One region of the Cupriavidus basilensis genome, then DNA from elsewhere that is predicted to be linked to it. Evidence: riboswitches for the same ligand, from Rfam matches in the RefSeq annotation. Region 1 holds a riboswitch; the other holds the start of a gene.
The links. Region 1 has a riboswitch for glycine ahead of gcvT (glycine cleavage system aminomethyltransferase GcvT). Riboswitches for the same ligand answer to the same signal wherever they lie in the genome.
Positions count from the first base shown of each region.

Region 2: another riboswitch for glycine. It lies ahead of F7R26_RS31925 (D-amino acid dehydrogenase); the one in region 1 lies ahead of gcvT (glycine cleavage system aminomethyltransferase GcvT).

Region 1 covers NZ_CP062803.1:4,312,781-4,328,265, reverse strand. The annotation lists gene F7R26_RS19945 (cation:proton antiporter) at 1-749, shown strand, start outside; gene F7R26_RS19940 (YbdK family carboxylate-amine ligase) at 749-1,864, shown strand; gene F7R26_RS19935 (OsmC family protein) at 1,865-2,344, opposite strand; gene F7R26_RS19930 (MBL fold metallo-hydrolase) at 2,436-3,173, opposite strand; gene F7R26_RS19925 (EthD family reductase) at 3,228-3,551, opposite strand; gene F7R26_RS19920 (L-serine ammonia-lyase) at 3,647-5,023, opposite strand; gene F7R26_RS19915 (DUF421 domain-containing protein) at 5,055-5,597, opposite strand; gene gcvP (aminomethyl-transferring glycine dehydrogenase) at 5,711-8,632, opposite strand; gene gcvH (glycine cleavage system protein GcvH) at 8,734-9,114, opposite strand; gene gcvT (glycine cleavage system aminomethyltransferase GcvT) at 9,215-10,354, opposite strand; glycine riboswitch at 10,453-10,609, opposite strand; glycine riboswitch at 10,631-10,718, opposite strand; gene F7R26_RS19895 (UvrD-helicase domain-containing protein) at 10,963-13,059, shown strand; gene F7R26_RS19890 (hypothetical protein) at 13,408-14,040, opposite strand; gene F7R26_RS19885 (response regulator) at 14,474-15,205, shown strand; gene F7R26_RS19880 (ATP-binding protein) at 15,177-15,485, shown strand, end outside.
Region 2 covers NZ_CP062804.1:2,463,906-2,479,390, reverse strand. The annotation lists gene F7R26_RS31970 (ParB N-terminal domain-containing protein) at 1-818, opposite strand, end outside; gene F7R26_RS31965 (GGDEF domain-containing protein) at 1,006-2,106, shown strand; gene F7R26_RS31960 (branched-chain amino acid aminotransferase) at 2,357-3,448, shown strand; gene F7R26_RS31955 (IclR family transcriptional regulator) at 3,589-4,479, opposite strand; gene F7R26_RS31950 (enoyl-CoA hydratase/isomerase family protein) at 4,612-5,388, shown strand; gene F7R26_RS31945 (CaiB/BaiF CoA transferase family protein) at 5,398-6,606, shown strand; gene F7R26_RS31940 (acyl-CoA dehydrogenase family protein) at 6,638-7,804, shown strand; gene F7R26_RS31935 (Bug family tripartite tricarboxylate transporter substrate binding protein) at 7,904-8,905, shown strand; gene F7R26_RS31930 (hydrolase) at 9,409-10,095, shown strand; glycine riboswitch at 10,194-10,290, shown strand; gene F7R26_RS31925 (D-amino acid dehydrogenase) at 10,459-11,727, shown strand; gene F7R26_RS31920 (DUF3772 domain-containing protein) at 11,741-14,167, opposite strand; gene F7R26_RS31915 (helix-turn-helix domain-containing protein) at 14,604-15,485, shown strand, end outside.

The DNA.
Region 1 (15,485 bases):
AGGTGACCGAGCGGCTGCTCGCCATGGCCGCGCTGAACAGCATCTACGCCGCCGCCATCGTCCAGGTCGCCACCGGCTGGCTGCATTCCGAATACGGCAACCTGGGTGCGGCGCTGCTGCATCCGCTCTATCTGCTGGTGGGTTCCTGCCTGCTGGCCTGGGGCGTTGGCAAGCTGGGCCACGCGATCTATGCGCGCATGGAAACGGACGATCACTACAGCTTCCTGGTGCTGGTGGGGCTGGTGCTGTTCACGCTGGCGCTCACGCGCGTGCTCAAGCTGTCGATGCCACTTACGCTGATGCTGGCCGGTGTGGTGTTCAAGCACCAGGACAGCCAGCCGCGCGTATGGCCGGCGCACTTCGGCAGCGCGGGCAGCTTGCTGATCATCGTGATGGTGGTCTCGCTTGGCCTGCCGCTGACGGCGCACGACTGGGCCATCGGTGGTGGCGCCGCCTGTGTGCTGGTACTGCTGCGTCACATTGCCAAGCTGGCAGGTGTCGTCTCGCTGGGTTCGTTCTCGGGCCTGAGCATGAAGCAGTGCGTGGCCCTCGGGCTTGCGCTGGCACCCATGTCGGGGCTCGCGTACTTGCTGATGAGCGATATCGCGCTGCTGTATCCCGCCACGGGTGAGCCGCTGGCAGCCATCATCCTGTGCACGCTGGCGATGGAGCAGTTGCTTGGGCCTACGCTGGCGGGCTGGGCACTTCGCTATGCGGGCGAGGTCAGACGCAATGGAGGAGGGCGCTGATGTCACTCGAACCGTTCAAGCATTCCGAGGCGCTGACGTTTGGCGTGGAACTGGAACTGCAGCTCGTCAACCGGCATGACTACGACCTCGCGCCGTTCGCGCCGGATTTGCTGCGTGCGCTGAAAGGCGCGCAGCACGCCGGCGACATCAAGCCCGAGATCAGCCCTTCGATGATCGAGATCAGTACCGGCATCTGCAAAAGTTATGCACAGGCGCTGGACGAGCTGGGCACCATGCGCGACCTGATGGTCGACGCCTCGCGCTCGCTCAACCTCGGCATCTGCGGCGGCGGCACGCACCCGTTCCAGCAATGGGCCGACCGCACCATCTCGGATTCGCCGCGCTACCAGTATATTTCCGAGCTCTATGGCTATTTGGCCAAGCAGTTCACGGTGTTCGGCCAGCACGTGCACATCGGCTGCCCAAGCGCCGACGAATCGCTGTTCCTGCTGCACGCTATCGGCCGCTACGTGCCACATTTCATCGCGCTGGCCGCCTCCTCTCCCTATGTGCAAGGGGTGGACACCGGCTTCGCCTCGGCACGCCTGAATTCCGTTGCCGCCTTCCCCATGAGCGGGCGCGCGCCGTACCTGCTCACCTGGGACGCCTTCACCGCGTACTTCAACAAGATGCGCAACACGGGCGTGATCGAGAGCATGAAGGACTTCTACTGGGATATCCGTCCCAAGCCGGAGTTCGGCACCATCGAAGTCCGCGTGATGGACACGCCGCTGACCGTCGGGCGCGCCTGCGATATCGCCGCTTACATCCAGGCGCTCGCGCGCTACCTGCTGCTGTCGCGCCCCTTCATGCCGCAGGAAGACGACTACCTGGTCTACACCTTCAACCGCTTCCAGGCTTGCCGTTTCGGGCTGGAAGGCGAGTACGTGCACCCCAATGAGCTAACCCGGATGCCCATCGCCGACCACATCATCTCGATCTGCGACGCGCTGGTGCCGCATGCCGAAGCGCTGGGCTCGCTCGATGCGCTGGCCAACATCCGCGCGCTGGCGCAAAGCCGGAACGGTGACGCGGAGCGCGTGCGCCAGATCGAAAGCACCACGCGCAGCCTGCGCGAAACGGTACGCCAGACCTGCGACAGCTGGGCTGGCTGACTACGCCTGCGCGCCCACGTACACCGGCTCGCAGCGCAGCTCCGACTTCACCGAGTTGGCAATGAAGCAGGCTTCGTGCGCCGTGTGATGCAGGTGTGCCAGTTCCTCCCGGGTCGGCTGGCGCTCGCCGCTGAAGGTGACCTCCGGCCTGAGCGTGACCACCGTCATGGCCATCCGGCCTTCCGCGTTCTTCGCCATGGTGCCGACCGCGGCATCGAAGTAGCGGTCCACGCAGAACCTGTGCTTGGCGGCGATGGAAAGGAACCACAGCATGTGGCAACTGGAGAGCGAGGCAACGAAGGCTTCTTCGGGATCCACGGCGGCGGCGTCCGACATGGGCAGGGGCACGACATGGGGCGATGAGGATCCGGGTACTTCCACGCCGCCGTCGAAGCGCAGCAGGTGCTTGCGGCTATAGCGATTGCCGAGGAAATCCTGCTCGCCACGTTGCCAGAGGATCTCTGCGGTGTACTGGGCCATGTCTTCTCTCTCCATTCAATTGCCTGCCAAGGCCGGATACCGGTTACCGAAGACCAGATACCGATTGCCTGTCGCTTCTCGCACGCGTGCGTCACGCCCCGTGCGGCACGCTTTCGCCATCCCGCAGCCCGAGCCGCTGGTTGGCGGGGACCGCCACATCGATCAGCTTCGGCTTGGGCAGGTTCAGTTGCCCCATCATCTCGATGAACTGGGTACGCGTGCGCCCGGCCACGCGGCTGTTGTTGGCGCGCTCGAAGCCGATGGTGGATGCGGTGCGGCCCTTGTAGTCGTGCGCGGGGTAGACCACGGTGTCGTCAGGCAGGGCGAAGAGTTTCTGCGTGAGGCTGTCGTACAGCGTGCCGGCGTCGCCGGACTGGAAGTCGGTGCGGCCGCAACCGTCGATCAGCAGCGCGTCGCCGGTGAAGACGCGGCGCACCGGGCCGGCGGGCGTGGGCTCTTCCCACAGGTAGCTCATGCTGCCGGCGGTGTGCCCCGGCGTATGGATGGCGCGCAGCGTCTGCGTGCCAAACTGCAGCGTGTCTGCGTCGATCAGCTGCTTTTGCGCGGGTTGGATGTCGCAGCCCGAGGGGGCTGCGGTACGTGCACCGGTTTGCAGTGCAACATGGCCGGCCGAGGTGATGTGGTCCGCATGGGCATGGGTTTCGACCACCCACGCCAGCGTGGCGCCACAGGCCTGCAGCAGCGCCATGTCGCGTTCCAGCTGGTGGTCCACCGGATCGATCAGCAGCGCCTGGCGCGTGGCGGCATCGATCAGCAAGTAGGTGTAGGTGGACGAGGTTTCGTCAAACAGCTGATGGAAGGTCTGCATGGCCATGCCCGCTAGTGGGGAAACGCTACATGATAGCGCCGCCAGCGTGCGCAATCAGCCGATCGTCAGCACTTCGCTGATCTGCATCACGGGAACCGCATCGGTGTAATTGGGGATGTCGAGCTGCAGCTCGTTGCCGGCTGCCTTGGCGGCAGCCACGAAGTCAGGCACGGACTCGAACAGGAAATGGCACATCACCGTGAAGGCCGGATCGGAACCCGGCGCGCCCGCGCCCAGACCGCGTTCCACCGCCACGCCGCGATAGCCCGGGTGCGCGCCAAACAGCGCGATGGCGCGGGGCATGTGGCGCTGCAGGTAGTAATCCATGTCGAACTTGCCGCCCTTGCTGTGCGGATAGAGAAAGCTGATCTTGATCATGCCGGACTCCAGTTGGATCGGATTGGATTGGATTGGGGTGAATGCCCGGCAAGCGTAGCAGAAAGCGCGCATTCGCTTGCGCTGGCGGGCCGGCCTCAGCACTCCACTATGTTCACCGCCAAGCCGCCACGCGCCGTTTCCTTGTACTTGGTCTTCATGTCGGCGCCGGTCTCGCGCATGGTCTTGATCACGGAGTCGAGCGACACATAGTGCATGCCGTCGCCGCGCAACGCCATGCGCGCCGCGTTCACGGCCTTCACCGAGGCCATGGCGTTGCGCTCGATGCAAGGAATCTGCACCAGCCCGCCGACCGGGTCGCAGGTCAGCCCGAGGTTGTGCTCCATGCCGATCTCGGCCGCGTTTTCCACCTGCTCCGGTGTGCCGCCCATCACGGCGGCCAGCGCGCCGGCGGCCATCGAGCAGGCCACGCCGACCTCGCCCTGGCAGCCGACCTCGGCGCCGGATATCGAGGCGTTGAGCTTGTAGAGCATGCCGATGGCGCCGGCAGTCAGCAGGAAGTCGATCACGCCCTGCGGGTTGGCGCCGGGCACGAAGCGGTCGTAGTAATGCAGCACGGCCGGGATGATGCCGGCGGCGCCGTTGGTGGGTGCGGTGACCACGCGGCCGCCGGCGGCGTTTTCCTCATTGACGGCGATCGCATACAGGTTGACCCAGTCGATCACCGAAAGCGGATCGGCCAACGCGCGCTCGGCGTGCTCGGTGAGGTTGCGGAACAGGTCGTGGGCGCGGCGCTTGACCTTGAACGGCCCGGGCAGCTCGCCGTCGGTGCGGCAGCCGCGCGCCACGCAGGCTTGCATCACGGCCCAGATCTGCAGCAGGCCGGCGTTGACCTCGGCCTCGCTGCGCCACACGCATTCGTTTTCCATCATCAGCCGCGCAATGCTCTTCTTGCTGGCGGCTGCCATCTCCAGCATCGCGCGCCCGCTGCGAAACGGATGCGGCAACTGCTGGTCAGCCTCCAGGATATGCGTATTGGCTGCGCCGGCCGTGATGATGAAGCCGCCGCCCACCGACAGGTAGCGCCCCTCGCGGATGCGCTCGCCGCCAGCATTGAAGGCGTGGAACTTCATGCCGTTGGGATGCTCGGCCATGGCCTCGCGGCGGTAGAAGACGATGTGCTCCTTCTCCACGAAGGGCACGGGATGGGTGCCCAGCAGCGAGAGCGTGCGGCTGGCGCGCAGCGCGGCCAGCCGCAAGTCGATGGTGTCGGGGTCGATGGTGTCGGGCGCTTCGCCCAGCAAGCCGAGGATCACGCCCTTGTCGGTTCCGTGGCCGCGGCCGGTGGCGCCAAGCGAGCCGTACAGTTCCACGCGCACGCTGGCCACCTGCGGCAACAGGCCATCGCGCGCCAGGCCCTGGACGAACATCAGCGCGGCGCGCATCGGACCAACGGTGTGCGAGCTTGATGGGCCGATGCCCACCTTGAACAGATCGAAGACGCTGACAGCCACGGTAGGCTCCTGGGGTTGGCTCGCGCCGGGATCAGACCGGCGCGTCCGTGTCCTGATTGATGGGGGCGCGCCACAGCGAACCCGCCGCATTGGGCGGCGTGGGTGGCGCGTCTTTCTTGACCAGCACGCTGATGGTGCCGTCGTTCTCGAGGATCGCGAAATGCACATCGGCGACACGCTCGCACCCTGCATGGCGCAGTGCCTTGCGCAGGTCGTCGCGGGTCACGAAAGCGCGCTTCATCACGTCACCGAAGACCATGCCGTCGTGGATCAATACCTGCGGGCGCCCCTCGACGACGTTCTCGAAGCGCCGGCTGCGCCAGCTCAGCCACGCCAGTACAAGGTTGGCGCCGACCAGCGTCACCGCCAGAATCAACCCGGCCGTGACCGAGTTGTCCCCGGCGTTCATGGAGTTCTGCACGGCGTTGGACAGTACCAGCAGCAGTACCAGGTCGAGCGAGGTAAGCTGCCCGATCTGGCGCTTGCCAGACAGTCGCAGCAGCACCAGCAGGCTGCCGTAGACGATCAGTCCGCGCAGGACGAATTCCCACCATGGGGCGCTGAGATTCCACATGCGTGCTCCGTGTTCCGGGCACGGCCGGGTGGCCGCGCATCCACACAGAGCATAGCGCGAGGGCGATGCGCCGGGGCCGCCGCAACGCGCAGCCGCCCCGGCCTCATGCCAGCTTACTCTTGCGCGTACTCGCTCATCGGCACGCAGGCGCAGAACAGGTTGCGGTCGCCGTACACGTTGTCCGCACGGCCAACGGGCGGCCAGTACTTCTGCGTGCGCAGCGCGGCCACCGGGTAGGCGGCTTCCTGGCGCGTGTACTTGTGTTCCCACACGTCGGCGGTGATCACCGCGGCGGTGTGCGGTGCATTCTTCAGCGGGTTGTCCTCGCGGTCGAAGGTGCCGTCTTCCACGCGGGCGATCTCGGCGCGGATGGCGATCATCGCGTCGATAAAGCGGTCCAGCTCATGCAGGGCCTCGCTCTCGGTCGGCTCGATCATCAGCGTGCCCGGCACCGGGAAGCTCATGGTGGGGGCGTGGAAGCCGTAGTCCATCAGGCGCTTGGCCACGTCCTCGTTGGAGATGCCGGTGGTCTTCTGCAGCGCGCGTACGTCCAGGATGCACTCGTGCGCCACCAGGCCGTGCTGGCCGGTGTAGAGCACGGGGAAGTGCGGCGACAGGCGGCGCGCCACATAGTTGGCGGCCAGGATGGCGTTCTCGGTGGCGGCGGTCAGGCCGGCCGAGCCCATCATGGCGATGTACATCCACGAGATCGGCAGGATGCTGGCCGAGCCGAACGGCGCGGCGGACACGCCGCCGATGCCCTGGTCGTCGCGGCGATAGCCCACGCTGTCCTGGTTGGGCAGGAAGTCTGCCAGATGCGCGCCGACCGCCACCGGGCCAACGCCCGGGCCGCCACCGCCGTGGGGGATGCAGAAGGTCTTGTGCAGGTTCAGGTGGGACACGTCGCCACCGAACTGGCCCGGCGCGGCGGTGCCGACCATGGCGTTCATGTTGGCTCCGTCCACGTAGACCTGGCCACCGTGCTTGTGCACGATGTCGCAGATCTGCTGCACGCCCTGCTCGAATACGCCGTGCGTGGACGGGTAGGTGATCATGATCGCGGCGAGGTTCTTGCTGTGCTGCTCGGCCTTCTTCGCCAGGTCTTCCAGGTCGACGTTGCCGTTCTCGTCACAGGCCACCACCACCACCTTCATGCCAGCCATCTGTGCCGACGCCGGGTTGGTGCCGTGCGCGGAGGACGGGATCAGGCAGATGTCGCGGTGGCTTTCGCCACGGCTGGCGTGGTACGCATGGATGATCAGCAGGCCGGCGTACTCGCCTTGCGAGCCGGCATTGGGCTGCAGGCTGACCGCGGCGTAGCCGGTGGCGGCGCACAGCATGGCTTCGAGCTGGTCGATCATCTCGCGGTAGCCGACCGTCTGGTCCAGCGGCGCGAACGGGTGGATCTTGCTGAATTCGGGCCACGTCACCGGGATCATTTCGCTGGTGGCGTTGAGCTTCATGGTGCACGAGCCCAGCGGGATCATGGTGCGGTCCAGCGCCAGGTCCTTGTCGGCCAGCATGCGCAGGTAGCGCAGCATTTCGTGCTCGGCGTGGTGCGTGTTGAACACCGGGTGCGTCAGGTAGGCGCTCTGGCGCGCCAGGCCGGCCGGGAACGCGTCTTGCGCGGCGGCTTCGAGTGCATCGAAGCTGGGCACCGGCTTGCCGTGGGCGAAGATTTCCAGCAGGGCGACGACGTCCTCGCGCGAGGCGGTCTCGTCCAGCGAGATGCCGATGCGGGTGGCACCGGCGTGGCGCAGGTTGATGCCCCGCGCGGTGGCCGAAGCGTGCAGGGCTTCGGTGTTGAAGCCGGTTTCCAGCGTCAGCGTATCGAAGAAGGTGGCGTTGGTGCGCGCGTAGCCCAGTTGTTCCAGGCCGCCGGCCAGCGTGGCCGTCAGGCGGTGCACGCGCTGGGCGATGCGCTTGAGGCCTTGCGGGCCGTGGTACACGGCGTACATAGAGGCCATCACGGCCAGCAGCACCTGTGCCGTGCAGATGTTCGACGTCGCTTTCTCGCGGCGGATATGCTGCTCACGCGTTTGCAGGGCGAGGCGATACGCCTTGTTGCCTTGCGCGTCGATGGTCACGCCCACCAGGCGGCCGGGCATGGAGCGCTTGAAGGCATCCTTGACCGCCATGTAGCCGGCGTGCGGGCCGCCAAAGCCGAGCGGCACGCCAAAGCGTTGCGAGTTGCCCACCGCCACGTCGGCGCCCCACTCTCCGGGCGCGGCGATCAGGGTCAGCGCCAGCAGGTCGGCGGCAGCCACCACCAGGCCGCCGGCAGCGTGCACCGCGTCGGCGATGGCGCGGTAGTCGGCCACATCGCCGTTCACGCCGGGGTACTGCAGCAGCACGCCGAAGGCATGGGCGCCGGCCGCTTCGGCGGCGGGGCCAACCTTGACTTCGATGCCCAGCGGCAGCGCGCGGGTGCGTACCACTTCCAGCGTTTGCGGCAGCACGTCGTCCGCGACATAGAAGGTGGTGGAGGCGTGCTTGTTGACGCGCTGCAGCAGCGTCATGGCTTCGGCCGCCGCCGTGCCTTCATCCAGCATCGACGCATTGGCGATGTCCAGGCCGGTCAGGTCGGTCACCATCTGCTGGAAGTTCAGCATGGCTTCCAGGCGGCCCTGGGAGATCTCGGGCTGGTAGGGCGTGTAGGCGGTGTACCAGGCCGGGTTCTCGAAGATATTGCGCAGCACCACGCCCGGTGTCAGCGTGTTGTAGTAGCCCTGGCCGATAAAGCTCTTGAGCACGCGGTTCTTGCTGGCCAGCCCACGCAGCTTGGCCAGCGCGGCTTCCTCGGTCAGCGGCGCGGTGAACTCGCCCAGCGGCATGCCGTCGCGGCGGCGGATGGCAGCGGGGATGACGGCGTCGATCAGCGCGGCGCGGTTGTCATAGCCGAGCACCTTGAGCATGTGCTGTTGCTCGGCGGCATCGGGGCCGATATGGCGGGAGGCGAAGGCGTCGCGCGCCTCCAGTTCGGCCAGCGTGGGCCGGGCAACTTGGGCGGCAGTCATGGGCAGGGGGGCGTTCATGGCAAGAATCTCGTGGAAGCGGTGCGGCGGGTGGTCGGCCCGGTCCGCGTCGCGGCAGTCTTTATCCGTCATTCCCGTGGCGCGGGAATGACGATCTGGCATCAGGCGCCGACGTTGGCCTTATAGGCGTCGGCCGACATCAGGCCGTTCACGTCGTCGCTGTTGGCCGGCTTGAGCTTGAACAGCCAGGCGTCGAAGGCGTCGGCATTGACGCTTTCCGGCGAGGCGGCGGCGGCGTCGTTGATGGCGATCACTTCGCCTGCCACCGGAGCGTAGATGTCGGATGCGGCCTTGACCGACTCCACCACGGCCAGCGCGTCGCCGGCGCCGACCGACTTGCCCACTTCCGGCAGTTCCAGGAAGACGATGTCGCCCAGCGCGTCCTGCGCGTGGTCGGTGATGCCGATGGTCAGCGTGCCGTCGGCTTCGACGCGCACCCACTCATGGGACTCGGTGTATTTCAGGTCGGCGGGGAAATTCATGGGATTGCTCCAGATTCAATTTGTTATTCAGCGCCCGCCGGGGGGTGTCGATGTTCGACGGGGTAACCGCCGGCGGGCGCGCTGTGACCGGTGCGAGCGTTCAGCTCACGAGTGCCTTGCCATTGCGCACAAACGGCAGTTTAACCACAGTCGCGGCGAGTTTGCGGTCGCGGATCTCGACCTGCACCTCGGCGCCGAGCGCAACGTCGAGCGGCAGGCGGGCAAAAGCGATGGATTGGGACAGCGAGGGGCTGAAGGTGCCGCTGGTGATTTCGCCTTCGCCAGCAGGGGTGATGACCTTCTGGTGGGCGCGCAGCACGCCGCCCGCTTTTCCGTTGGCCGGGCGCAGGATCAGCCCGACGAACTGCTGGGTCTTGCCGCCGGCGACCAGGGCCGCCTTGCCGGTGAAGTCGCGTTCGCTTTGCAGGTCCACGGTCCAGCCCAGGCCGGCGTTGAGCGGCGAGGTGTGGATATCCATGTCCTGGCCGTACAGGTTCATGCCGGCCTCCAGGCGCAGCGTGTCGCGCGCGCCCAGGCCCGCCGGGCGCACGCCCTCGGCGATCAGCTTTTCCCACAGGCCGGCCACGTTCTCGGCTGGCACCACCAGCTCGAACCCGTCTTCGCCGGTGTAGCCGGTGCGTGCCACCATGACTTCGCCAAGGGCGGGGTCCTGCACCACGACGGCGTTGAACGGCTTCAGGGCTTCGCTGGGTTGCGTCGAGGGGAAGGCGCTCCACACCTTGGCGCGGGCATTCGGGCCCTGCACCGCAACGATGGCCAGCGGGTCCACGCCGTCGGGCGCATTGTCGTGGCGGCGCGGCGTGATGCGCACGCCGCTATTGGTGGCGGCGTTGCGCGCGGCGATCCATTCGATATCGTTGTTGGCGGTGCCGGCGTTCACCACCAGGCGGAAGTAGTCCTCGGCGAAGAAATAGACGATCAGGTCGTCGATGACGCCACCCTTCTCATCCAGCATGCAGGAGTACAGCGCCTTGCCCGGCGTTTGCAGCTTGTCGACGTTGTTGGCCAGAAGGCCGCGCAGGAAGGGGCGCACATTGGCGCCCTTGAGGTCGACCACGCACATGTGCGAGACGTCGAACATGCCGGCATCGCTGCGCACGGCATGGTGTTCCTCGATCTGGGAGCCGTAGTTGACCGGCATGTCCCAGCCGCCAAAGTCGACCATGCGGGCGCCGAGTGCGCGGTGGATGGCGTTGAGGGGCGTGGCCTGGAGCGTCATGGAATCCTCGGGGGAAGGCAAATCTCGGTTCGAAAACGAAAAAGGGCCATCCGCCGCAGGATTCGGCGCGCCATGGCGCTGCCAGATCCGCTGCGGCGGATGACCCCTCTGTCCTCGATACCTGAGAGATTACAAGGCGGGATTCCAATTGAACTGCCGGAAATCCAAACCTTGCGCGCCCCTTCGGTGGGCACGCTCACCAAGGCTGTCGACGGAATCGATCAGTGGCGGGTGCCGCTCTCCAGAGTACGGCGTGCATCGTGTGCATGTTGCAAGCCGATCCAACCAGTCCATGGTGCCTGAGAGTTTTCGGGTGATACCCCTTCGGCGGCGCAAGATCTGCGCGCTCTCCCGGTCGGATGGCGCGACTCTACAGCCAGCCTCGGGGGCTTGTCAACGCGCTCGCGCGCCAGCCCGGGGGCAGCCGCGGGCCGGCTGGCCGGCGTGTTAACATCTGCGGCTCCGATGGCTTTTGCTGTGCCACAGGCTTCACCCGTGGCCTTGGCCGCGCCCGTGCATGTGCTGCCTTTGCCATGCGCAAAAGCCCGCGCCCGCCTTGCCGGCCATCCCGCCACCCAGCACCACCACCAGCCCTCACCAGCCCTCGCATGACCCACGGACTCAACCCTGCCCAATCCGAAGCCGTTCGCTACCTCGACGGCCCCTGCCTGGTGCTCGCCGGCGCCGGCTCGGGCAAGACTCGGGTGATCACGCAGAAAATCGCCCACCTGATCGAGGACAAGGGCTTCCAGCCCAAGCACATCGCCGCGGTGACCTTCACCAACAAGGCCGCCAAGGAGATGCAGGAGCGGATCGCCAAGCTGATGGAAGGCAAGACCACGCGCGAGGGCAAGCGCATTCCCATCAAGCAGATCACGGTGAGCACCTTCCACTCGCTGGGCGTGCAGATCCTGCGCGCCGAGGCCGAGCACGTGGGCCTGAAGCCGCGCTTTTCCATCATGGACTCGGACGATTGCTTTGGCATGGTGCAGGAGCAACTCGCCTCCACTGACAAGAAGCTGATCCGCAGCGTGCAGAGCACCATCTCGCTGTGGAAGAACGGCATGGTCGATCCCGAGACCGCCATCGCCCAGGCCGACAACCCCGACGATCACCAGGCGGCGCTGATCTACCGCAACTACGTGGCGACGCTGCATGCCTACCAGGCAGTGGACTTCGACGACCTGATCCGCCTGCCGGCGGAGCTGTTCGCGCGCAACGAAGAGGTGCGCCTGCGCTGGCAGAACCGGCTGCGCTACTTCCTGGTGGACGAGTACCAGGACACCAACGCCTGCCAGTACCAGTTGCTCAAGCAGCTCGCCGGTGGCTCGCACCTGCGCGCGCCGGCTTTCACCGCGGTGGGTGACGACGACCAGGCCATCTATGGCTGGCGCGGCGCCACGCTGGACAACCTCAAGCTGCTGCAGACCGATTTCCCTGACCTCAAGGTGGTCAAGCTGGAGCAGAACTACCGCTCCACCGTGCGCATCCTGGAGGCGGCCAACGCGGTCATCTCCAACAATCCCAAGCTGTTCGACAAGAAGCTGTGGAGCGAGCACGGCATGGGCGACCCCATTGCCGTCAACCCGATGAACGATGAGGAGCACGAGGCGGAGTCGGTCGTGTTCCGCCTGTCGGCCCACAAGTTCGAGCGGCGCGCGCAGTTCCGCGACTACGCCATCCTGTACCGCGGCAACCACCAGGCGCGGCTGTTCGAGCAGATCCTGCGCCGCGAGCGCATTCCCTATGTGCTCTCGGGCGGGCAGAGCTTCTTTGACAAGGCCGAGATCAAGGACATCTGCGCCTACCTGCGCCTGATCGCCAACCCGGACGACGATCCCGCCTTCATCCGCGCCATCACCACGCCCAAGCGCGGCGTGGGCAACACCACGCTGGAAGTGCTTGGCACCTTCGCCGGCCAGGCCAAGGTGTCGTTGTTCGAGGCGGCCATGATGGGCGGCATCGAAGGCAAGCTCCAGCCGCGCCAGCTGGAGCCGCTGCGGGTGTTTTGCGAAGCCATGGTGCGCCTGGCCGGGCGCGCGGCCAGCGATCCCGCCACCCAGGTGCTCGACGACATGATGGAAGGCATTCATTACGAGGCCTACCTGTACGACACCTTCGACGAGCGCCAGGCCCAGTCGCGCTGGACCAACACGCTGGAATTCCTCGACTGGCTCAAGCGCAAGGGCACCAAGCCCGAGGCCACGGGCGAGGGCGAGGAGGCCACCGGCTTCGACACTGCCGATGGCTTTGGCGACGAGGGCAAGAACCTGCTGGAGCTGACCCAGACGGTGGCGCTGATGAGCATGCTCGAAGGCCGCGAGGAGGATCCCGACGCGGTGCGCCTGTCGACGCTGCACGCCTCCAAGGGGCTGGAGTACCCGCACGTGTTCCTGGTCGGGGTGGAAGAGGGCATCCTGCCCCACTGCCGCGAAGACGAAGACATGAGCGACGAGAAGATCGAGGAAGAGCGCCGCCTGATGTATGTCGGCATCACACGCGCGCAGCGCAGCCTGCACCTGAGCTGGTGCAAGAAGCGCAAGCGCGCCCGCGACACCTACTCTTGCGAGCCCTCGCGCTTTATCGGCGAGATGAAGCTCGAAGAGGCCCCCGCGATCAAGGACGAAACGCCCACCATGAGCCCCAAGGACCGCCTGGCCGGCCTCAAGGCCTTGCTGGGAACGCCAGGCAAGACCTCGGCATGACCGGCCCCGGCGGGTGTTGCGTGCCCCATCCCGGTGCCAATCGTACAAAGTCGATACATTAGCCTACAAGCGGGACATGACCCCCGCCCGATGTCTGACTAACATCGCCGGTGCCTGGCCCGAGGTTTGGACCAGGCGCCGCGCTGTTCCGTCCCTTCGGATTGGCGTGGCCGGGCAGCACGCCCGACTTCTTCCCTGTTCTGCGCCTCCGCACTTGGGTCCGGGGGCGTTTTTTTTAGGGAATCCGCCAGATCCCGTGGCCGTCAGGCGCGCGCGATGCCCAGTACACCGCCGCGGAAGCGGCAGCGGCCGCCGTTAGCAGTTATCGAGCTCGCGTGGTCGAGGGGCTTACCAGGCATCTGGCGTTCCTTGTTGGTGAGGCCCCGCAGCGCCGGGTACGCCGAATGGGCCGTTCGCGCCGAAGGCGCATGGCATGGGCGCTGGTCCGCGGCCGGGCATCGGGCCTGCCATGCCGCCGGGGAAGGGGTGGGGGCCGGGGCCGAATGCACCCCACGGCGAACCCGCCAATCGGCCCTCCGGCATGTCGCGCAGGCGCTTGCGCTGGCCAGCATCCAGGCTTTCTTCAAATGTGATCCAGCGATCGCGCACGGCGCGGCGATCCTTATCGAGCGCATCGCGCAGGCGGTCTTCCCGCTCCGCGTGGGCGCGCAGCGACGACCCGGGACCCTCCGGCTGACCAGGGCCGCCGCCCTCGCGGATAAAGCGCGCCTGCAGTTCCAGCGCGTGCGCATGCGCTTCCCGCGCCGCGTCCACGGCGGTTTGCCAGAGGGTGGCCTGGGCAGGCGTAAGCGCCAGCGCGTCGCGCAGCGACGTGGGCGCCGCCGGCCGGCCGGGGCCGGCATCCGCCAGCGGGCTGGTCTGCAGCGCGTGCGCCGGCAGCGTCAAGGCGCAGGCGCCGCACAGCACGGCAAGGGACAGCAAGGCGCGGAGGCGGGGCAGCAAGGCTTGGGGCTGGGTCACAAGGATTCTCCATGGAGGTCATGCGGGGAGAGGCCCGGGCTTGCTAACGTGATGCCGATGGCTTCGAGCATAGCGGGGGCGCCGGGCTGCCGTGGCCCGCCGGTCAGGAACTGGCAGGCACAAAAGCGGCGAAATAACGACATGACATCTTAGAAAGGCCGGCCCACTATTGCTTGAGCGCTTGGTCAGCGTGCGGAAGCAATGCCGTACAAAGCGGGCCGCCCGGCGAGCCGCTTTGTATCAAGCCCGGTACAAAGCGGCCACACCCTGCCTATCAGGCGGCCGCGCCGGGCTGGTAGAGTGAATCCCTGGCGGCGGCGGCTTGCCGGGGCCGCCCTGATCCGCCCCACCAATCCGCTGCAATAACGGCCTGCCGGCGCACCAACCTGCCGCGCACGACGCGGCGAACCGCTGCAAAGCACGACGAAACCCGATGGACCATTCTCCCGCCTCGCCCCTTCATTTGCTGATCGTCGACGACGATCCGCAGATCCGCGCCATGCTGGCCGAGTACCTATCCACCTTTGGCATCGAAGCCGACGGCGCCGAGGGCGGCGCCGCCATGCGCGCCGCCATGGCCACGCGCGAGTACGACCTGGTGGTGCTCGACCTCTCTTTGCGCGGCGAAAACGGCCTGACGCTGTGCCGCGAGATCCGCGAGCGCAGCGACCTGCCGGTAATCATGCTCACCGCGCGCACTGAACTGGCCGACCGCGTGGTCGGGCTGGAGGTGGGCGCCGACGACTATGTCACCAAGCCCTTCGAGATGCGCGAGCTGGTGGCGCGCATCCACACCGTGCTGCGCCGTGTCCGGGGCGGCGGCGCGAAACGCCCGGCGGCGGCGGGCGGCCATGAACTGCGCTTCGGCAACTGGCGCCTGAACACCACGCTGCGCCAGCTGGTGGATGGCGAGGAAACCGTGGTGCCGTTGTCCAATGCGGAATTCCGGCTGCTGCTGGCGTTTATCGAGCACCCGAACCGCGTGCTGGATCGCGAGCTGCTGATCAACCAGGCGCGCGGCCGCGATCTCGATGTCTTCGATCGCAGCATCGACCTGCTGGTCTCGCGCCTGCGCCAGAAGCTGCGCGACGATCCGCGCGACCCGACGCTGATCCGTACCGTCCGAGGCGAGGGCTATGTCTTCACCGGTGCCGTCGAAGCCTGAGCGCGCGGGCTGGGTAGCCCGCCACGACTCCATGTTCATCCGGCTGTTCCTGGTGATGGCCGCGATCATGCTGGCCGTGCATCTGCTCGGCGTCACGGTCATCGAGAGCGTGTTCCCGCGCCCGGGGCATACCGGCTTCACCTTCGTCCCCGGCGACGAGATGCCGCCGCCGCCCCCGGATGCCGAGGCGCGCGCGGACAACGGCCAAGGCGGGGCCGGGGCCCCAGTGCCGCCACGCCGCCCGCGCCGCACCCACGGTCTTGGGCCGCCGCGCCTGGGC
Region 2 (15,485 bases), on a different replicon from region 1:
GCCTCTGCGAGTGCAACCGTCAAGTGCTGCACCTTCTTTTTCAACTGATCGCGCTCTTCTGTCAGCTGTGCCACCAATTGCGTCAGACGGTGAATTGCCAGTTGATCGGGGGTGGCGTCGCTGGGTGGGGGCACCGGTTCAGGCTTGGGTGGCATGCGGGCCTCGCGCACCTGTCTCGCCACCTGGCGCAGTTCCTTCTTGCCCCCTGCAACGGCCGCTACCTGCTTCTCGCCAGGCAAGGAGGCTACGGCTGCCGCGGCATTGATGGAAATCACGCCGGCCTTTACCGCGCTGACCAACTCGGGCGCAGCGGTCTTCTGGATTTTTTCGATCTGACCAAGCGTCGCACTGCTCACCCGCGCCGTGCGCGCAACGGCCTCGCGAGTCAACACGGTACCGGCCCCGGCTTGCACGGCGACTTCAGCCCCGGCAGGCTTTGCAGAACCAGGCTGGGCTTGCGCTTGCGCTTGCGCTTGCGCTTGCACTTGCGCCAGACGCGCGGATACGATTTCCTTCTTCCGCAATGCGAGTACACCGCGCTGGAAATCCGATACGCTGCGCCGCCCGAGGTGATTGTCGATCATCCACAGGTGCACATCCTCCATGGACTGGAACGTCTGGTTTTGTACCGTATTGAAAGGGACTCCGTGCTTCTGGCAGATGCTGTAGCGGTTGTGTCCGTCCACCAGGAGATCGCCCCACAGCACCAGTGCATCGCGGCACCCCTCCGAGAGCAAGCTGCGTTCCAGCGCCGCGTATTCGTCGTCTGTAAGTGGATCGATATAGGCACGGAGGTCTTCGTTGATAGTGATCGTCATGGGTCACGCGAAAAAGGTAGGGCAGTAGTGTACACACTGCCTGCCTTACCAGGCGACGGCCGACCTGGCGGCCGGGCGGTGGCTAACCGCCGGTACAATGTGTGCACGGTGCCATGTGCACAGATCGTTTCTCCACGGCTGACCCATGCTAAACCTGGACCTGCGTTCCATGACGGCAATGACGGGGATGATCAATATCGCCCTGGGCATCGTCCTGCTGGCCTTTCGCCGCGCCTATCCCGCTTCCATCAAAGGGTTGCTACCCTGGGCGCTGGCGCCGCTGCTTTGCGCGCTTTCCACCGCCTTCTATGCGATGGATGGGCATTGGCCGGCCGTGCTCGTCGCACTTGGCGGTAACGCGCTGCTGCTTTCGGGCTGTGCACTGTTCTACTTCGGCAGCCAGCGCTTCTACGGGGTGCCCTGCACCTGGAAACGCTGGCTCGCCCTGGGCATTGGCTGCCTGGCTGGCATTACCTGGTTCCTGCTGGCCCATCCCGACTACCGGATCCGCGTGTTGCTGCTTACCTCGGTGTTAGCGGCAATATGCCTGAGCCATGCGCGGCTGACCTGGCAGCACGGCCGGGGCTTTGCGCCGCGCTTCATGGCAGTTGTCCTCGCTTTCCAGGGGCTGGCCTTGCTGATGCGGGCTGCGACGACGCTTTTCCAGGATGCCGTCGATACTTCCCGGTTTTCCCCTTCGGCCATTCAGACCGCGTACATTACAGCGTTTTGCTTCGCCTCCCTCTTCGTCTGCCTTGGACTGCTTTTGACGGTGAGCGAGCGGTTACGTGCGCAGTTCGAGTACCTGGCCCAACGCGACGACCTGACGGGAATATTGAGTCGACGCGCTGTGCTGCACGCAGGTAGTAGTGAACTGAAGAACCGGCGCGGCGGCCAGCCACTGTCGTTGCTGCTGATGGATATCGACCACTTCAAGCGCATCAACGACCAGCACGGACACCTGGTGGGTGACCGCGTTCTGGCGCATTTCGCACAAATCGTAGGGCGGGCACTGCGCCACACGGACCATCTCGGCCGCTTTGGCGGCGAAGAGTTTGTCGTGCTGCTGCCGCAAACCGGCATGGAGGCGGCGCTTGCCATGGCCGAGCGCGTGCGCCAGGCAGTCGAGCAGCAATCGGCCATCGCCGGGCAGCCCGCCTGCACGGCAAGCCTGGGGTTGGCCAGCGTCGAGGCCGGGGAAGCGACCCTTGACGAATTGCTGGCACGGGCCGATTCGGCGTTGTATCGCGCCAAGGCTGAAGGGCGCAATCGTGTTGAGGCAGGCTAAGGGGCGGTTTCAACTGGCTTACCGTCTCAAAACAACGATTTAACATAACCATCATGCGGTGTGGCTTGTCGTAGTGGCTAAGCAATGGCTGGAGCGAAGCTCAATCTTTGTCATTGAAGACAAACCGGGCGCCAGCATGCGATCATCGATACCCTCGGATTTCACGTAAAACCACGTGCCATGCCGGCGGCAGACAGGGGTGTTCGCCCTGCTGCCAATCCCCAACGCCAGCGAAGGAAGACGCGCGCTCATGACGCAACAAACCATTTTCAGCCTCGAACCCAACCCGAACGCGCTCGACGCGGCCACGCGGGATGCACTGATGCGCGACCCCGCTTTCGGTCGCGTCTTCACGGACCATATGGTGACGATCACCTGGCGTGAAGGGCAGGGTTGGCAGGACGCCAAGGTCACTGCCCGCAAGCCGTTCTCGATCGATCCGGCGTGCTCGGTACTCCACTATGGCCAGGAGATCTTCGAGGGCATGAAGGCCTATCGCGGCGCGGATGGCGCCGTGACGCTGTTCCGCCCGCTCGAGAACGCGCGCCGCTTCCAGGCGTCGGCCAAGCGCATGGCCATGCCGGCGTTGCCTGAATCGCTCTTTCTGGAAGCGATCGAGCAGCTGGTGCGGATCGACCAGGCCTGGGTGCCGCACGGCACGGGCAGCCTCTACCTGCGTCCCTTCATGTTTGCCAATGAGGTGTTCCTCGGCATCAAGCCCGCCTCCGAATTCATTTTCTGCGTGATCGCCTGCCCGGTGGGACCGTACTTCAAGGGCGGCGACAAGGCCGTCTCCGTCTGGGTATCCGAGAACTACACCCGCGCCGCGCCCGGCGGCACCGGCGAGGCGAAGTGCGGTGGCAACTATGCCGGCAGCCTGGTCGCGCAGAGCGAGGCCACGGCGAACGGATGCGACCAGGTGGTCTTCCTGGATGCCGCCGAGCACCGCTGGGTGGAGGAACTCGGTGGCATGAACATCTTCTTCGTGATGGACGACGGCACCCTGGTCACGCCGCCCCTTAGCGGCTCGATTCTTCCGGGCATCACCCGGGCTTCGGTGATCGAGCTGGCCAGGGAGATGGGCATGGTGGTGGAAGAGCGCCGGTATTCGTACCCCGAGTGGGAGGCGGATGCCCAAAGCGGACGCCTGGCCGAGGCCTTTGTTTGCGGAACGGCGGCGACGCTGGTGGCCATTGGCGAAGTGCGGTCCGCGCGCACGCGCTTCGCGATCGGCAACGGCACCGCCGGCAACACCGTCAAGGTGCTAAGGGAGCGGCTGGTGGAGATTCAGCGCAACCAGGCCGCTGGCCCTGCCGGCTGGGTTCATCACGTCGGTTTGTAAGAGCGCCTTGCTGGGCGCTTACGGTCGGGCTCGCCTGATCTGCCGCCTGGCAATCGGCGGGCCAAACCGGAAACCATGGCGCAGCCGGATTCTCACCTCGCTGCGCCATGCCGCCCCCGCGCTAGCCGGGGCCGTCATACTCACGCCACGCCGTCCTCCCCCCCGCATGACGCGCTGATCTTCTCGATCAGGCCGAGCAGCAGCGGCGCATAGCGCGCCACATCACGCGGCTTTTCGCTGGGCTTGTGCGGGAAGCTGATATTGAGCCCGTACCACTGGTGGTCCGGCCCGCGGAACGCCGCGCCCACGGCGGTCAGGTGACCCGGCTGGTAGTTGGCGCTGCAATAGCCTTGCGCCTGGGCCTGGGCAATGCCACGCGACAGTTCCTTGTGCAAGGCCGGCCATTCGTCGCCGGCCTTCTCCTCGATCCGTGCGAGGAAGTGGTCGCGCACGCCGGCCGGCACCGCGGCCAGCCACGCCATGCCGATCGAGGTCAGTTCCATGGGAACGCGCGTGCCGGGCGCGACGCGCCGGGTGCGCGATACGCTGTCGCGGCTGTGGCGCACCGCGGCCAGGTAGACCATGGCGGTCTGGTCGGGCACGGCCAGGCCGACATTGACCTTTTCCGCCTCGGCGATCCTGCGCATCAGCGGCAGGGCGATATCGGGCACCGTGGTGGCGTGGTGGAAGGCGTCCGCCAGGCTCACCACCACGGCCGCCAGCCGGTAGGCGCGCTCGGTGGCGTCGTAGCGCAGGAAGCCGCTGTCCACCAGCGAGCGCGTGAGGCGGCTGACAGTGGGGCGCGGCAGGCCGGTGCGCGCAGCCAGGTCCGCATTGGTCAGGCTGGAAGAGCCGACGCGGAACGCGCGCAGCAGCAGCAGGCCACGTTCGAGCGACTGACTGCCTCCGGTCTGGCGCGTGAACTGGCCGGTACTGTGCGTGAGTTCGCGGCTCGAAGGCGGTTTGGCGCGGGAGTCCGGGTGGGAATCGGGGTCGGAACCGGAGTCGGAATGGGGGTGCGGGTCAGCCATGTCGTTGGCCGCAGGCCCGCGGATCCAGCATCGGGGCGCTGCAAGTAATTTCAGTATCCGAAATTGTAGTGTAGCGCGGGAATCCGCATCGGCGAATACTGGGTGCCTTTCCACTTCCCGGAGCCCCTCGCCATGACCTCGGCATCCACCCCCGAAATCGTCCTGACACGCGACCAGCATGTTGCGCAGATCGAGATCTCGCGCCCGCCCCATAACTTTGTCGACGCCGATGTCATGCGCCGGCTGGCCGAAGCGCTGCTGCAACTCGACGAGGACGACAGTTGCCGCGCCATTGTGCTGTCATCTGGCGTGGGCGCCTTCTGCGCCGGGGCCGATTTCAGCGGCGCCGACCAGGGCAGCGTCTCGCGCGACCCATCGGCCTTCTACGCTCAGGCCATGAAGCTGTACCGCAACCGCAAGCCCATCGTGGCGGCCGTTGCGGGTGCCGCGATCGGCGCGGGGCTGGGACTGGCCCTGGTGGCGGATTTCCGCATCACATGCCGCGAAGCGCGCTTTAGCGCCAGCTTCAACAGGCTCGGCTTCCATCCCGGCTTTGGGATGAGCGTGACGCTGCCACGCCTGGTCGGCGAGCAGCAGGCCGCGCTGTTGTTGTATACGGGCAGGCGCATCGACGGCGAAGAAGCGGTGCGAATCGGGCTGGCCGACGAACTGGTGGCGCAGGCCGAGGTGCGTGCCCGCGCGCTGGCGCTCGCGCACGATATCGCGGCCTCGGCGCCGCTGGCCGTGGAAAGCACACGCGAGACGCTGCGCCTGGGGCTGGCCGACCGCATCGTGCAGGCCAACCAGCGTGAACTGGCCATCCAGCGCGTGCAGTTCGCTACCGCGGATTTCCGCGAAGGCGTGGCGGCGATGGCCGAGCGCCGCGCCCCCGTCTTCCAGCGCCGCTGAGGGGGCCGCATGCCACATGAGAGACCCGTCTGCGCCGGCCCGCTCGAGGGAATTCGCGTACTCGACCTGACTTCAGTGGTGCTGGGCCCGCTGGCCACGCAATCTCTGGCCGACCTGGGCGCGGACGTCATCAAGATCGAAGGGCCGGAAGGTGACCTCATGCGCGCCAACGGCGTATCGCGCAACGCCGGCATGAGCTCGATCTACCTGGCGCTCAACCGCAACAAGCGCTCGGTGGTGCTGGACCTGAAGACGCCTGCAGGCGCGGCGGCGCTGCGCCGCCTGATCGGCGGCGCCGATGTGCTGATCCACAATATGCGCGTGGCCGCCATCGAGCGGCTGGGTTTTGGCTACGCCGCGGTGGCAGCGTTGAACCCGCGCATCGTCTATTGCGTGGCCACCGGTTTTGGCCAGGACGGCCCGCACCGTGACAAGCCGGCCTTCGACGACATCATCCAGGCCGCTTGCGGGCTGGTGTCGCTGGGCTCCGCCGCCGGCGGCCGGCCCGAGTATGTGCCCAGCCTGATCGCCGACAAGACCACCGGGATGGCGCTGGCCAACGCGGTGATGGCCGCGCTGCTGCACCGCGAGCGCCACGGCAGCGGGCAAGCGGTGGAGGTACCGATGCTGGAAACCATGGCCAGCTTCGTGATGGCCGAGCACCTGGCGGGGTTGACCTTCGAGCCCGCCACCGGCGCGGCCGGCTATGCGCGCCTGCTGCAAGGCGGGCGGCGGCCGGCGCAGACTGCGGACGGCTGGATCTGCGCGCTGCCATACACGGACCGCCACTGGAGAGCCTTTTTCCACGCCGTGGGCCGCGATGACCTGGGTGACAAGTACAACATCGCCAGCCGCGCGCAGCGCAACGCCCATATCCGCGCGCTGTACCAGCACCTCGCGCAGATCACGCCGACCCGTACCACAAGGGAGTGGATGGCGCTGTTCGAGACGCTGGATATCCCCGCCACGCCGATCTATGCGCCGGACGAATTGCTGGCGCATCCGCACCTGGAAGCGGTCGGGCTGTTCCAGCAGACCGAGCATCCCACCGAGGGCCCGTTGCGCGAGATGCGGCCCGCGACGCGCTTCTCCGCCACGCCGCTGTCGCTGCGCCGGCATGCGCCTACGCTGGGCGAGCACACCGATGAAGTGTTGCGCGAAGCCGGGCTAAGCCCTGAAGACATCGCCCGGATAACGGGTGGTCGGGACGCCGCCTGAAGCGGCACGCAAACAATAGAGGAGACATGGCATGAACTTCGTACTGGAAGAAGAACACCGGATGCTCAAGGATCTGGTGGCGCGCTTTGTGCGCGAGCAACTGATCCCGCTCGAAGCGGGCGTGCTGGCCCGCGAGGCCGAGGGCGGCCAGCTCACGCTGCTGCCGCAGGAGCAGGACAAGCTGGACGGACTCTCGCGTGAGCTGGGCCTGTGGGGCCTGGATGCGCCGGCCGAGATGGGCGGCGCCGACCTGCCAGTGGTGGCCATGGTCGGCGTCAACGAGGAACTGGGCAAGACCGTCACACCCTATGACCTGCCGCCCGATTCGCCGAACCTGCGCATGCTGCTCAAGACCGCCGACGCGGCCCAGCGTGCGCGCTACCTGGAACCGTACGCGCGCGGCGAGACCATCTCCGCCATCGCTATTTCCGAGCCCGGCGCCGGCGGCGACCCGGCCATGATGACCACCCGTGCCGAACGCGACGGCGATGACTGGGTGCTCAACGGCCGCAAGATCTGGATCAGCCGCGCCGCCCGCGCCGACTGGACCATCGTGATGGCCGTAACCGACAAGGCACGCGGCGCCCGCGGCGGCATCTCCGCTTTTCTGGTCGACCGTGGCACGCCCGGCTTCAAGGTAGAACGGCGCATCCCCATGATCGGCGGCGCCTCCACCTACGAGGTGGTGCTGGAGGACTGCCGCGTTGCGCACACGCAGCTGCTCGGCGTGGAAGGCCAGGGCTTCGCGCCGATGCAGGCACGGCTGTCCAGCCGGCGCGTGCAGATGGCGGCCTGGTGCATTGGCCGAGCCCAGCGTGCGCTTGACATGCTGTGCGAGTACGCGCCGCAGCGCCGCACCTTCGGCGCCGCGCTGGCGGACCGGCAGGCAATCCAGTGGTGGGTGGCCGATGCCGCCACCCGCATCCACGCCTGTCGCCTGATGACTTACGAGGCCGCGGCACGCATTGACGCCGGCGACGAGGCGCGTACCCAGGTCTCGATGATCAAGGTATTCGCCACCGAGATGGCCTGGGACGTGATCGACCACGCCATGCAGGCCTTTGGCGCGATGGGCATGACCAAGGAAATGCCGTTGCAGCAGATGGCCAACGAGACGCGGTTGATGCGCATCTACGAAGGCCCGTCCGAAGTGCACCGATGGGTGATCGCGCGGGATCTGCTTGGCCTCAAGCGTTAGCCCGCCGCCAAAGCGAACCACGGAATCACTGAACCACGGAAACACAGACGCACCCGCACTGGCGGAACCCACTGCCAGGCGCAAGACCAAGGAGACAACATGACCCGAACCGTGAACTGTTCCCGGCGCCGCTTCGCTGTCCTGGCTGGCACCGTCTTCACAGCTAGCCTGGCAGGCGCGCCGTTCGCCGCGCTGGCGCAGCCGCAGGCATTTCCCAGCCGCCCGATCCGCTTTATCGTGCCGTTCCCGTCCGGCAGCGGTACCGACATGACCGCCCGCATGTTCGCCAAGAAGATCGGCGAGCTGACGGGGCAGGGCGTGGTGGTGGAGAACAAGCCGGGTGGCAACGGCTTTATCGGCGTGCAGACGCTGCTCAGTGCGCCGGCCGACGGATACACGGTCTTTATCGGCAGCAACTCCACGCTGTCCACCAATGCCGCCACCTTCCGCAAGCTGCCTTACGATCCGCTGACTGACTTCACGCCCATCACGCTGTTGTCGCGCGGGCCATGCCTGATCATCGTGCCGGCCAGCTCGCCGTATCACACGTTCAAGGCGCTGGTGGAGGACGCGCGCAAGCGGCCCGGCGCGCTCAACTACGGCACCGGCTCGGTGTCGTACACGCTCTACAGCGAATGGCTGAACGAGCAAAGCCGCATGAAGACCACTGCCGTGCCTTACAAGGGCGCCGGCGACGCGATCAACGGCGTGATGGCCGCCAACGTGGACTTCGCCGTGGTGGATGCCAGCGGCGCGATTGAGCTGGTCAAGGGCGGCAAGGTGCGCGCGCTGGCTTACACCGCGGCCCAGCGTTCGCCGCTACTGCCGGGTGTGCCAAGCGCGGCCGAAGCCGGCGTGCCGGACTTCCTGGCCTACAACTGGGTGGCAGCGGCGGTCTCCGCCAAGACACCTGCGCCCATTGCACAACGCCTGGGCGAACTGTTCGCCCAGGCCGGCGCCGCCGACGACGTCAAGGAGTATTACCAGCGCCAGTCCACCTCGCTGATCCTCTCCACGCCGGCGGAACTGCGCGACTACCAGAAGGAAGAAATCGCGCGCTGGAAGCGGCTGGCAGCGATCGCGAAGATCGAGCTGCAGTAAAAAGAGAGCGCAGGGGGATCATGCCCCATTCGCTTGCTCGGCGCGCGGCCCTCTCCCTGCGGACTCCGAGGCAAAAGCTCTAGCCTTTACAACTTTGACGATATGCGTCGCCCCGGGGCGGCCCAATAGAGGTCTTCGCGAGGACTGGCGGTGTTCGTGGAGTGGTTCGAGGCGCACCTCAAGTCATATCGTCGGCTGACTTTATTGCCCCCAGTTCGCCATCGCAATTCAAGCCGCCATCGAGCAGTCGGGCATTTTGCCTTTGCTCCCTATGCGGCGGCCGGTACTGAAGATGACTGCTTGGGTGTCGCGAGAGCCAACGCGACCGCCCACCGTTTAGCTGCTGCCGACTCCCATCGAATATCAATCAATAAAATTGAACAAGTTGTCCGACTAACTCATCACATCGTCAGCCCGCGCTGCCATAAAGTTCAACCCATGGACGGATCGATGCCAAAGACGACGTTCTAAATAATTCAACCAGGTAGCCAAGGAGAGAAATCATGACCAACGCCAAGCTCGAAGTCCTGACCCCGCAAAACAGCCAGCTGATCTTCATCGACCACCAGCCGCAGATGGCCTTCGGCGTGCAGTCGATGGACCGCCAGGCAATGAAGAACAACGCGGTTGGCCTGGCCAAGGCGGCCAGGATCTTCAATATTCCCACCACCATCACCACGGTGGAGAGCGAGTCTTTCTCCGGCTATACCTACCCCGAACTGCTCGACGTATTCCCCGGCCAGCAGACGCTGGAACGCACCTCGATGAACTCGTGGGACGACCAGAAGGTGCGCGACGCGCTGGCCGCCAACGGCCGCAAGAAGATCATCGTGGCCGGCCTGTGGACCGAGGTCTGCAACACCACCTTCGCGCTGTCGGCGATGCACGACAGCGACTACGAGATCTACATGGTGGCCGACGCTTCCGGCGGCACCAGCAAGGAAGCGCACGACTACGCCATGCAGCGCATGGTGCAGGCCGGCGTGGTGCCGGTGACCTGGCAGCAGGTGCTGCTCGAATGGCAGCGCGACTGGGCGCACCGCGACAGCTATGACGCCGTGATGAAGCTGGTCAAGGAACATTCGGGCGCTTACGGCATGGGCGTGGACTACGCCTACACCATGGTGCACAAGGCCGAGCAACGTACCGCCACGCCGCACGCGTCGCTCGCCCCGGTTCCAGCCCGCTGATATTCCCGGCCTGAGCCCGCAGGGAAATTCCCCAGGCAGTCAGACTAGTGCTAAAGTTCCGAGCCATGTCACCTGGTATTGCCCGGGGGCATCATGCAAAGTTGATATCGGGAGAGACTGCCTGGCCATGCGCCGGGCAGCGCCGAAGGAGCAACCGCCCCGGAAACTCTCAGGCAAAAGGACCGGTATCACGTTTGAACTCTGAAGAACCCCGGCGCTCGTCAGCCGGCGGTACCGAAGGAGCAAGCGATCCCCGCCACTCCCAAAGTGGCGTATCGTGAATCTCTCAGGTCAAGGACAGAGGGGGCGTCTTTTGCGCATGCCGCGCAGGAGGCTCCCACTCGACGTCCTGGAACCATAGAGATGAAATCAATTGCCGTTATCGGTGGTGGCATCACCGGCGTGACCACTGCCTACGCGCTCGCCAAACGCGGTTTCTCGGTCACCCTGCTCGAAAAACACCGCTATGCCGCCATGGAAACCTCGTTCGCCAATGGCGGCCAGCTTTCCGCTTCCAATGCTGAAGTCTGGACACACTGGTCCACCATCCTCAAGGGCATCAAGTGGATGCTCAAGAGCGATGCGCCGCTGCTGGTCAATCCGCGCCCGAGCTGGCACAAGCTGTCCTGGTTCGCCGAGTTCATCGCCGCTATTCCCCATTACCGCAAGAACACCGTCGAGACCACGCGCCTGGCGATTGCCGCGCGCGACCACCTGTTCTCCTGGGCGGCGGCCGAAGGCATCGATTTCGACTTGAAGAAGGAAGGCATCCTCCATATCTATCGCGACAAGGCGGGCTTCGAGCATGCAGGCAGGGTGTCGAAGCTGCTGGCCGAGGGCGGGCTGGAGCGCCACGCCGTCACGCCGGAAGAAATGCGCGCGATCGAGCCGACCCTGGCCGGTCAGTACTACGGTGGCTATTTCACCCAGAGCGACGCCACTGGCGACATCCACAAGTTCACCAGCGGCATGGCCACGGCCATCGACCGCCTGGGCGTGCGTTGCCTGTACAACCAGGATGTCCAGTCGGTCAGCACCGATGGCCGGCAGGTCACCATCGTCAGCAGCGACGGCCAGCAGGCCGAATCGCGCGTGTTCGACGGCGTGGTCGTCTGTGCCGGCACGGCCAGCCGGGCGCTGGCGGCCAGCCTTGGCGATCGCGTCAATATCTATCCGGTCAAGGGCTATTCGATCACCGTCAACCTGAACGATGCGCAAAGCCAGGTGGCCGCGCCCGTCGTGAGCCTGCTCGACGACGAGACCAAGCTGGTCACCAGCCGCCTGGGCGTTGACCGCTTCCGGGTGGCGGGCACGGCGGAGTTCAACGGCTACAACCGCGACATCCGCGCTGACCGCATCCGTCCGCTGGTGGAGTGGGTCAACCAGTGCTTCCCCGGTGTCAGCACGCGCAGCGTGGTGCCCTGGGCCGGACTGCGGCCGATGATGCCTACCATGCTGCCGCGCGTGGGCCGGGGCCGTGCGTCCTGCGTGTTCTACAACACCGGCCACGGCCACCTGGGGTGGACGCTGTCGGCGGTCACCGCGGACATGATCGGCGATGTGGTGCAGCAGGCCATGGGCGCCCGGCGTGCACATGGCGTGCAGGACGCGGTGGCGCTGGTGACTCCGTAAGGGGCCGGACGCGTTACCCGCCAAGCGCGGCCATATTCTCCACCCGCAAGGTCTGCGGGACCGACAGCGAGATATCGGCCGCGCGCAGCCGCTTCAGTATCTCGAACAGCAGGTCGCTCTTGGTCGCGGTGGCGATCCGCGGGCTGCCTACGTAGCCCGTCACGCTAAGCGTGATCCCGTTCGGCGCCAGCTGGCTGAACGTGACGGATGGCGCGGGCTTGTCGAGAATGGCCTCATTTTCCCGATAGGAGTCGAGCAGCAGTTCGCGCACCTGCTCGGGATCGATGTTCAACGGGAAGGTGAGCAGCAGCGTCGCCACGCCTTGCGTGCTGTTGCTCATCGTCACGTTGCGCAGGTTCTGCGAGATCAGCTGCGAGTTGGGCACGATCACGGTCGAGCGGTCGCCCAGCAGGATCTCCGTCGCGCGCACGTTGATGCGCTTGATGTCGCCCTCCACGCCGCCGATGCTCACCATGTCGCCGACCTTCACCGGGCGCTCGGTCAGCAGGATGAGCCCCGACACGAAATTCTTGACGATCTCCTGCAGGCCGAAGCCAATGCCAACGGACAGCGCACTGACGATCCAGGCCAGGTTTTCCCATCTGACGCCGAGCAGCGACAGCGTCAGCAATACGATCAGCACATAGCCGATGTTGCTGAACAGCGTGATGAGCGAAGCGCGCAGGCCCGCTTCCATGCAGACCTTGGGCAGGAGTTCCGCGTCCAGCCAGCGCCGCACCGAGCGCAGCAGGTAGGTGCCGACCGAGAGCGCGATGACCGCGTTCAGGATGCGGTCGGGCATGATGTTGAGGCTGCGCAGCCGCTCGCCGCCGAGCATCGACAGCAGGCTGTTGAGCAGGTCGCTCGGCGTGGTGCCGAAGCCGCCGGTCAGCAGCGCGATGACGGCCACCAGGAGGAGCAGGCTGGTGCCGATCCCCGAGAGCACCGTCGACGCCTGCGCGAGATGGCTGTCCCCGAGTCCGAACAACTGCTTGATGACCTTGCCGCTTGGATGGTGCGCGCTGAACACGCTTTCGCAGACGTCGCGGGTCAATTGCGTCAACAGGTACAGGCTGCACAGGACGATGTCGATCCAGACAAGCTCGTAGGTCAGGAAGCGGGCGAACGTGATGTAGCCGATCAGCAGCGCCATCAGCGAGGCGACGACCGTCACCGTTACGCCAGCGTGGATCAGGCCGGCAAAGGTGGAGCGCGCTTCAGGCCGCTCGCCCGCCGCGGCGAGCTTCGTGCGCACGCGGTTGGCGCGCAGCAGCGCCGCGCCTATCGTCAGCACCACCACAAGCGACACCAGGCCGCGGCCTAGCAAGGTCACCTGCAGGCTTGTGTCCGCGGTCCGGTTGAGTTGCTCGAGTGTGCCGGCGATCAGCAGCAGGCCAGCGAGGACACTAGGGAACGGACGCATCGCCAGCGCGACCTTGTCGGCGAGCGCGGGCACGCGCCATGAGGGATGGCGCGTGCACAGCAATGCCCGTCCCAGGCCCGCGATCAGCGCGCTTGTCAGCGTCAGCTTGCCGAGTTCGCTGATCAGGTCCTGTACCTGAGCTGGTAGTTCATAGTGCGGGGCGAAAGCAAAACACACAACCTGTACCGCGATGGCGGTCGCCGCAACCGTCGCGAGTACCGTGGCAAGCGCGAGCGCGCTGCGCCGCAGCCGGCTCTCGGGCAAGCGCGTCAGGCAGAACCATGCCAGCGCCCGCTCGATCAGCCGTCGGCCGACGGTCCAGGCGCCGATCGCAAGCAGCAGAAGCAGGGCGGTGATTGCCTGCCGCCCGGGTTGCCAGGCCAGGTCCCACAACGGGGTAACTTGCCCCATGAACGCGTTTAGCCGCTGCTGGTCCTCCTGGCTTGGCGCGAACAACGGCTCCCAGAATGCCGTGCCGAGAATGCTGGCCGAGCGCAGCGCGAGCTGGTTCTTCAATCGGCTGCGCTGCAGCTTGGCGATCTGCTCGGTCAGGTTGGTCACATTGCCCTTGACCTCGGCCACTTGCTTCAGTCCGCTGTCCAGTTGCGCCTTGCGCGCGTTCAGGTCTGCCCGCTGCTGTGCGACTGCGGCTGCCTCCGGTGTGGTGCCGGCGGCGGGTGGCGGCCCGAGCACGTCGAGCTGTGCCTGTAGCTGCGCACGCTGGGGCGTGAGCGCCGCGCTCAGCTTGTCGACGTCGCCTGCCAACTGGTGGATGGCGTCATCCAGCCCTTCGAGCTGCGTGCCGCTGGTGGGCGACGACGCCAGTTGCTTGATGCGGTCCTGCTCGGTCTGGAGCCGTTTCAGCTCGGCAACGGCATCCGCGCGCGATGGCGGCCTGCCGGCGGGCGCATCCGCATTCATGGTGGTGTCGGCGGCTGCGGCCGGGAGCGCGGTGGGGATCAGGTGCAATAGCGCAACCAGCACAAGGCTCAGCACGAGCCTGGGGAGTTTGCTCATAGAAAGAGATAGATCCTTACTGATCGGCTTGCCGGGCCGGCAATCGCGCGGGTTCGCGTGGATTGCCATGACGCGTCAGACGGTCGATGACCGGGGGCGACGATCAGGATGTTGGGCGGCCGCGCGGAGATCGAGATGGGAGTCGATCGGAGCGCCAGGGGGCGATCTTGCCGGCGTGTGCTCTATAGTCAGTCGGACTATTGGCGATGCCGCGTGATCGGCACGCCGCTTGATAAGGGAGACTTGCCTGAAAGAGTCTGAATTATACAGAAGGCATCGCGTGCCCTTCGTTTTCAGCAGGCTACTGGCGTTTGCGTCACTCGACCCGTATCATCCAAGGTTTCACGCGAGCGGCATGCAAGCTCTGCTATTCTTGGTCAGCCGCTGCTGCCGCGGCGTGGGTTTTCATGGTGGTGGTTTATTCCCGTGTGAGATCATGTCCGTCAACGCCAATGCCTCCATCTCGCTCGCAGCCCCGGTATCGATTGACGCATTCGGGTGCGCCGCGGAGAAGCTCTCCAGGGATCAGAAGCTCGCCGGCAGCGATATCCAGTTTTTCCGCAAAAGCTCGCCCGGCGAGAAGGCGAGCCAGGTTATCACTGCGGCGTCGAATCGTGGCTTTCTGGTTGGGGTTTCGCTGTGCACCGGACATCGCCGCCGGGTGTTTCATGAGGGCCGCGCGAGCACCCACGAGTTTGAAAGGAATTCCATTTATATCCGGAATTTCCTTGAAGACTATAAAGCCGATTTTTATGGCTATTTCGATTTCATCCTGCTGGAGATTTCCCGCACCTTTATCGAGCGCACCAGCGCGGAACTAGGCCGCTCGCGCATCCTGGGGCTGCGCAGCGCGGGGGGAGAGCAAGACCAGGTACTGGCGCATCTCGCCCAGGCGGCGGCACCGGCGCTGGGCCACCCCGGCATGGCCAGCAAGCTGTTCGTCGATCAGCTGGGCTTCACCATCGGGACCTATCTCGTCGAGCACTATGGGAATGGATCCGTCGCAACGCCCAAGACGAACCGGTTGCTGTCGCAACGCAGCGTGGCGACGGCCAAGGAAATGCTGATCGCCAAGATCGATGGCGACCTTTCCATTGCGGACGTCGCCGACGCCTGCAACCTGTCGCGTAGCCATTTCACCCGTGCCTTCCGGGACACGACTGGCCAGACACCTTATCAGTGGCTGGCGGCCCAGCGCCTGGAGCGCGCCCGCTGGCTGCTGCGCGAATCAGGGCTCTCCCTGGCGGAAGTGGCCGTGGCTTGTGGCTTCTCCGATCAAAGCCATTTCACCCGCGTGTTCTCGCAATCGGTCGGCGTC